2 regions of the Vibrio sp. AH4 genome follow, and region 1 is predicted to be linked to the other one. Evidence: predicted binding sites of a transcription regulator. Region 1 holds the regulator's gene; the other holds the start of a gene.
The links. The regulator PurR, encoded in region 1, represses purine synthesis genes. The targets are predictions, from matches to a motif close to TNANGNAAACGTTTNCNTNA.
Positions count from the first base shown of each region.

Region 2: a site for PurR is predicted at 2,807-2,826, ahead of guaB (IMP dehydrogenase). Genes of this name have one in related genera too.

Region 1 is NZ_JALAIV010000001.1:2,650,525-2,654,626, forward strand. Features, by position in the region: gene torR (two-component system response regulator TorR) at 1-513, opposite strand, end outside; gene torD (molecular chaperone TorD) at 738-1,397, shown strand; gene purR (HTH-type transcriptional repressor PurR) at 1,753-2,763, shown strand; cyclic di-GMP riboswitch class I at 2,922-3,007, shown strand; gene MKA69_RS12170 (TfoX/Sxy family DNA transformation protein) at 3,122-3,709, shown strand; gene MKA69_RS12175 (TVP38/TMEM64 family protein) at 3,991-4,102, shown strand, end outside.
Region 2 is NZ_JALAIV010000001.1:1,672,292-1,676,393, forward strand. Features, by position in the region: gene MKA69_RS07890 (alanyl-tRNA editing protein) at 1-869, shown strand, start outside; gene MKA69_RS07895 (zinc ribbon domain-containing protein) at 1,165-1,398, shown strand; gene xseA (exodeoxyribonuclease VII large subunit) at 1,379-2,719, opposite strand; gene guaB (IMP dehydrogenase) at 2,928-4,102, shown strand, end outside.

The sequences.
Region 1 (4,102 bases):
AAGTGCAACCAACAACTCGTATTCTGCTTTGGTGAGTTTAACCGGCTCACCATTACGGCTCAAAGCACGACGCTGTATATCGAATGTCCACTCGCCAAAGTAAACCAACGTATCGTCTGTCTTCTCACTGTATTTATCGCGGCGAGCCAACGAAATACGCCACAACAAGTTTTTCACTCGAACTTGTAGCTCACGTAAATCGACAGGTTTAGTCACATAATCGTCAGCACCCATTTCAAGGCCAACAATTTTATCGATACTGTCTGTGCGTCCTGTCACTAAAATAATGCCAATCTCCGACTGGCCACGCAGCTCTCGCGTCAATAGCAATCCATCTTCACCAGGCAAGTTAATGTCTAGCAAGACTAAATCAATGTCATTGAGCTCAAGTGCTTCTCTCATTTGTGCGCCACTTTCCGCTTCTGTTACTTGGTAACCTTCATTTTGAAAGTAACCGCTTAACTTACTACGGGTGACGAGGTCATCTTCAACCACAAGTACGTGATAACTCATAGTGCACCATTTTAAATAACGGGATTTATCGCTCACTCATTCTATTCACATTTGTTAATAATTCGAGGAATATCGTGAGAAACCCCACTTTTCCTTGATGCAACGCAAGCTTTATTTAACAGATTAACAACGTGTTCTTTTCTTTTCACAACTTGTCATATCTTGCATGATAGCTGTTCATTTTTATGGTTTAGACTAAGCGTCAATCGATTGGGAGTGCAAACATGATCCAAGAACTGAATATCCTCAATGAAAAACGCGCAGAAATTTACTGGTGGCTGTCGAGTCTCTTTTTTAAAGAGCTGACTGAACAAGATATCGCACACTATCACTCAGCTGAAATCCGTACTTTCTTAACCGGACTAGCCGATGAAGAAAGCTTAGCGACGGAAGTGAAACATTTGATTGATGCACTCAATCGCTTGCAAGATCGTCAAGATGCACAACTGGAACTTGCCGCTGATTTTTGTGATCTATTTTTAAAGTCCGATCGTGACTCAGCGCTACCCTATGCCTCTGTCTACACTGACAAAGGGTTACTCAATGGCAAACCGGCACAACTCATGCGTGAGTTACTGAGCCACTATAACGTGAATGTGGATCCGAACCTTAATGAGCCCGCCGACCATCTCGCGATTCAACTCGACTTTCTTGCGCATCTTGTTATCAGCAATAACCCGAATCAAGAAGGCTCTGACGTTAACTCCGCTCTCAAAGCACAATCTGATTTTATTGCTCAACACTTATTGAGTTGGTTATCCGTTTTTGTTGAACGTTGTACACAGTTTGACGCATTTGGTTTCTACTCGGCGGCGGCTCGACTAACGTTGGCTTTTTTACAACAAGATCAACGTTACATTGATGAGCTTCGCCAGAGTCTTTAATCACAACGTAGCGATTTTTAAGCTGCCCACTTTGCTGTTGCAAAAAGTCAGGGGCATAAACAAATCAATTGTGAAAGAACTTAAAGTTTGATGAATGAATTTCGTTGCGGTGGATACATTTGCAGTCTAAAATCCACCCGCAAACGATAAAAACGAATAAAAATGTAAACCGCTGTTTCTTGGCGGTTTTTGTATTTTTATTACTTTAGGCATAATGATTGAAGCGCTTTACGTACGGTATATGTGGTTCCTCGCCGCACAGAGTGTGAAGATTCGCTCAGTCTCGCCTTACTTCTGCTGATTTAATTAACCAATAACATTCGCTGGCATCAGCAGTCATCGACAGGAACACTCTATGGCTACGATTAAAGATGTAGCGCGCCTTGCTGGCGTGTCTACCACTACCGTTTCTCACGTTATCAACAAAACTCGCTTTGTGGCAGAAACCACCCAAGAGAAAGTGATGGAAGCGGTTAAGCAACTCAACTATGCACCGAGTGCGGTCGCACGTAGTTTGAAGTGCAACACTACACGCACTATTGGCATGCTAGTGACTCAATCAACAAACCTGTTTTTCTCTGAAGTGATCGATGGTGTGGAAAGCTACTGTTACCGTCAAGGCTACACCTTGATTCTGTGTAACACGGGCGGCATCTATGAAAAACAACGTGATTACATTCGCATGCTGGCCGAAAAACGTGTGGATGGCATTTTAGTCATGTGTTCAGACCTGACTCAAGAGCTGCAGGAAATGCTCGACGCTCACAAAGACATTCCAAAAGTGATCATGGATTGGGGTCCAGAAACGTCGCACGCTGATAAAATCATCGATAACTCAGAGGAAGGTGGCTATCTCGCGACCAAATATCTGACGGATCGTGGACACACAGACATTGCCTGTTTAAGTGGTCATTTTGTCAAAGCCGCTTGCCAAGAGCGTATTCAAGGTTTCCGCCGAGCGATGGCTGAAGCGCACTTACCCGTGAATGAAGATTGGATTCTAGAAGGTAATTTTGAGTGTGATACCGCAGTCCTTGCTGCCGACAAAATCATTGCTATGGATAAGCGTCCAACTGCCGTATTCTGCTTCAACGACACCATGGCATTAGGTCTTATGAGCCGTTTGCAACAAAAAGGAATTCGTGTTCCTGAAGAAATATCCGTGATTGGTTACGATAATATCGAACTGGCCGAATACTTCTCTCCACCACTGACCACCGTGCACCAACCTAAGCGTCGTGTGGGTAAAAATGCGTTCGAAATTCTTTTAGAGCGTATTAAAGATAAAGAACACGAGCGCCGAATTTTCGAGATGCATCCTGAGATCGTCGAACGCGACACTGTGAAAGACTTGACAAAATCCTAACTTTCTTGACAATTCACAGAGCCTATATTTGAAAGCTTGTCACATAAATATGACAAAACTAATGTAGAGCGAGTATTATTAACATGGCTCATTCTCACAATTGAAATATCAGTATGTGAGAATGACCCAAGTTTGGTTATTTTTTATCAGGAAAAATGTCACGCACAGGGCAAACCATTCGAAAGAGTGGGACGCAAAGCCTCCGGCCTAAACCAGAACATAGGTAGGTAGCGGGGTTACCGATGGCAAAAATGCATACACTATGTTGACTCATCATTGACACGGCAGTTGCATGATTTTGCTAATTTTCTCGGACCTGATTTGGTGGCGTATGTAACAATACTCCGAGACTAACAGCATGGATAAACCAGTATTAAAAGATTCAATGCGGCTCTTTGAGCAGCTAGGACGTGTGAAATCTCGTTCAATGTTTGGTGGCTTTGGTATTTTCGTCGACGAAACTATGTTTGCGCTTGTGGTTAACGATACGCTGCACATCCGTGCAGACGATGCCACAATCGAAAAGTTCAAACAGCAAGGTTATGAACCTTATGTTTATAAAAAACGTGGCTTTCCTGTCGTGACTAAGTACTACGCTCTACCTGATGATTGTTGGAGTAATCCAGCCTCTATCTTAAGTGAAGCTCGTATTGCGCTTGAGGTCGCTAAGACCGAACGTGAAACACAAGCACAAGCAAAGCCTGACCGTTTGAAAGATCTTCCCAACTTGCGTTTAGCAACGGAAAGAATGCTCAAGAAAGCCGGTATCGAAAGCGTCGAGTCTTTGCACTCTTTCGGTTCTGTTGAAGCATATAAAGCCATTCAACGTACCCATTCGGCAGAGGTTAGCCTTGAGCTGTTATGGGCTTTAGAGGGAGCAATCGAAGGTAAACATTGGTCAGTGATCCCACAAAATCGTCGTGACGAACTACTAAGACACCTTTGATTTCTCGTTTTGAGTCTGTCTTTCCTCGCCGAGTTTGTATGAATACCTTGAGTAAAATCTGATAACGCGTCCACTCGGGCGCGTTATTTTTTTGAAAGAAATACGCTGCATCCCCTGTCTTCTACTTCATAGCCCTTGTTCACACCAATCGGGCGAATTTATTTTGAGTAGATATACTTATACCCAAGTCTTGAGGCAATCGCTTTCATGACTAAGGGATAAGGTATTCCATTTATCACCATCAAAAGCTTCAATATCAAAGTGCTGACTAGGTACCGCTCATGAACAAAAAGCTCATCATTGCCCTTATTTTGATCGCGATAACGGCGATCTTGGTGACACAATTTAGCCACTATCTCACGTTAGATGTCGCCAAAGCCAAGCAAGCCGAGT
Region 2 (4,102 bases), 980 kb from region 1:
CTTTTCCACAAGGGATTACCGCCCTTGATACTCAAATTATGCTGTGCCAACCCCATTCTGCTGGGGTTGATGTGGTGACAGATAAAACCCCATTTCACCCAGTCAGTCATATCTGGCCAGATCACCCGGCAGATCGCGGTGTACTTATCTGGCAAGGTAACGAATACCCCGTTACTGCTTGTTTAGTGGGCGTGATTGAACAAGCATCCGGCCATTTATACGTAGGAAATGACATTCCCGTAAAACGTGACGAGAGTGGTTGGTTATTTGTGGTTGTACACCGCCTAAACTCAATGCCACCTGCACTTAAAGTGGGTGAGAGCGTTAAATTGGTGGTGGATGCTCAATATCAGGCAAGTTTAAGCCGAGGGCATAGTGCCGGCCATCTTGCTTACTTAGCGCTGAATAAGGTATTGGCTCAGAACTACTGGCGTAAAGATGCAGACCGTAAAGATCCACATGGGTATTTTGATTTCAACAGCTATGCTCAAATCTCCAGTTTTGTAACCCCAGATTGTTCAACGGATTTGTATCGATTAGGAAAAACACTGCGTAAGCGCGGATTAAATAGTGATGACGTGCTAAAAGATCTAGATTTGATAGAGGAAAACACTAACCAGCAGCTTATGCAGTGGTTAGCGTTATCGAGTTCAATTCATATTGAGTGTGAAGGTACGACGCTAACCGATTCTCGCTACTGGGTGTGTGACTTACATGAAGGTGCTCCGGCACGTATTCCTTGTGGAGGCACGCATGTCAACGGTTTGGAAGCATTTCGTTTGATCAAAGTGGTGCTGAAACAAGTCGATGAACAGCACATTGAAGCGATAACTTACATAGAACCGGCAAGATTAGAGGGATCTTTTTAGTATATTCTAAACAATCTGCATTGTGATTACTTGTTTGGTTTATAATCCTGTTTAAAATCGAAATGCAGGATATGTAACTTATGCTTTCGGTGGGTGGTTATATAAAAGTTCTTTTGAGGGCAGATCGCTGATCAATGCCTTCTGAGCGTATGATCAAGCGAGGATCTTGTTTAAAAGAGTATCAGGTATTGATTAAATGCTGCGCATTAAACCCATTAGGCGTGATAAGGATCATGGCATATGATCTCTTTGCACTAGATTATGTGACGCAATGCAAAACGATAAGGAGAGAGTCATGGACAATCCATGCCCGAAATGTGGTCAAGAGCTAGAGTGGACGGGTCAGTATCACTGTGCTGCTTGTGATGAGGATTATCGTAAAGTGGGGATGTGCCCCGAGTGTGACAGTGAATTAGAAAAACTGCAGGCTTGTGGTGCTGCCAACTATTTTTGCAATCAGTGTAATGAGCTGAAATCGAAATCAAAAATCCGTTTTGTCTTTCAGCCGGCTAACGAGGATTTACAGTAGAGACAATCTCTCCGTCAATTAATTGGGTGACCAAAGTGTCGCCCGCTTTCACTTGATTACCGTAACGCACTAGCTCGCCTTGAGCCGTGCGTGTCACCGAATAGCCACGTGCTAATGTTGCAAGAGGGCTGACCGCATCCAACTTTTCACTGAGTAAAGCAAGGCGATGACGAGCATGGATCAAATGATGCTGGATCGACTGATTCATGTGCTGTTCTTGTCGGATCAAGTTGAAACGCTGCTGACGGATCTGGTGGATAGGAGAGTTGAGCTGGATCTTATGACTCAAGCGATCCGAACGTTGCTGTTGAGTTGCCAGACGTTGCTGCATCTTTTGCTCAAGACGCAAGCTGAGTTCATCAAGTTGCTGCTGCTGGCGCTCTAAACGAGCTTGAGGGTGCTGTTTATCGAGCTTGTGCTGTAAACGGGCAAATTGCGTATGCTGCTGCGCCAAATAGTGGCGCACGGCACTGGCCAGTTTGGCTTGCCATTGATGGAGTGCTTGCTGTTTATGGCGATGATCACGGCTAACGAGTTCTGCTGCCGCTGAAGGGGTTGGGGCGCGCACATCGGCGACAAAGTCAGCGATCGTCACATCAATTTCATGACCAACAGCACTGATAATTGGGATTTCACTCGCGGCGATGGTACGCGCCACGATTTCATGGTTAAAACACCATAAGTCTTCTAAAGAACCCCCTCCACGACCCACGATCAACACATCACACTCCGCGCGTGAATTGGCACGGCCAATCGCTTGGGCAATTTGAATCGCGGCATCTTCGCCTTGTACTAGGGTGGGGTAAATCACTACGGGCAAATTCGGGTCACGGCGCTTGAGCACGTGTAAAATATCGTGCAGTGCGGCACCGGTACGTGAGGTGATAATCCCCACACAGCGAGGGTTTTCTGGAAGTGCTTTCTTGCGCGTCTGAGCAAACAAGCCTTCGGCGGCGAGCTGCATCTTCAGTTGTTCAAACTGTTGTTGCAGGCGGCCATCCCCTTCAGGTTGCATGCTTTCTAGGATGATTTGGTAGTCACCACGCGGTTCATACAGTGAGAGTCGAGCTTTAACCAACACTTGCTGACCATTTTGCGGTTTGAAGTTAACCAGACGGTTATTACCCTTGAACATCGCGCATTTTACCTGCGCTTGGCTGTCTTTTAGGGTGAGGTACCAGTGACCAGAAACGGGGGCGGAGAAGTTTGAAATTTCACCCACCAACCAGACGATCCCCATTTCATTTTCCAGTAATAAACGAACTTCAGAATTTAAACGGGAAACTGTGTAGATATTTCGATTGGCGAGAGAAGAAGACAACGCTGATTCCTCAGACGTGGGTATGGAAATTAGCCGCAATATAATACATATCAAGGGGTGAAATGCAAATAAAAAATGAAAAAATGTGTAGTCAACCGATTGCCTCGGGCGTATAATCCGTCCGCAATATCAAATATAAATCCATTTTATTAGGCGAAACGATGAAGTGGATTTCCGTTGTTAACACTCCTGTTGTGAGATATTGCACATGCTACGAATCGCAAAAGAAGCTCTAACCTTTGACGATGTTCTACTCGTCCCTGCTCATTCCACCGTTCTTCCAAACACTGCCGATCTTCGCACTCGGTTGACCAAAAATATTGCGCTGAACATTCCTATGGTTTCAGCGTCTATGGACACTGTCACGGAAGCACGTCTTGCGATCGCTCTGGCTCAAGAAGGCGGCATTGGCTTTATTCACAAGAATATGTCGATTGAACAGCAAGCAGCTCAAGTTCACCAAGTGAAAATCTTTGAAGCCGGTGTGGTTACTCACCCTGTGACGGTTCGCCCTGAACAAACCATCGCTGATGTAATGGAATTGACTTACCACCACGGTTTTGCGGGTTTCCCTGTTGTAACAGAAAACAATGAACTGGTTGGTATCATCACTGGCCGTGACGTTCGTTTCGTTACTGACCTCACCAAATCGGTTGCCGCAGTCATGACGCCAAAAGAGCGCCTAGCGACGGTAAAAGAAGGCGCAAGCCGTGCTGAAGTGCAAGAAGAGATGCACAAAGCGCGTGTTGAGAAAATTCTAGTGGTGAATGATGAGTTCCAACTTAAAGGCATGATCACCGCGAAAGACTTCCACAAAGCCGAAAGCAAACCCAATGCATGTAAAGATGACCAAGGTCGTCTGCGTGTTGGTGCTGCTGTTGGCGCTGCTCCAGGCAACGAAGAGCGTGTTAAAGCCTTGGTTGAAGCGGGCGTTGACGTACTGCTGATCGACTCTTCTCACGGCCACTCAGAAGGTGTTCTGCAACGTATCCGTGAAACTCGCGCGGCTTACCCACACCTTGAAATCATCGGTGGTAACGTGGCGACCGCTGAAGGTGCGCGCGCTCTTATTGAAGCGGGCGTGAGTGCTGTGAAAGTCGGTATTGGCCCAGGTTCTATCTGTACGACTCGTATCGTAACGGGTGTGGGTGTTCCTCAAGTTACTGCGATTGCGGATGCGGCTGGCGTGGCTGAAGAGTTCGGTATTCCTGTTATCGCAGACGGTGGTATCCGTTTCTCTGGCGATATTTCTAAAGCGATTGCTGCTGGTGCATCTTGTGTGATGGTTGGCTCTATGTTCGCTGGTACCGAAGAAGCACCGGGCGAAGTCATTCTGTTCCAAGGCCGTTCTTACAAAGCCTATCGCGGTATGGGTTCACTGGG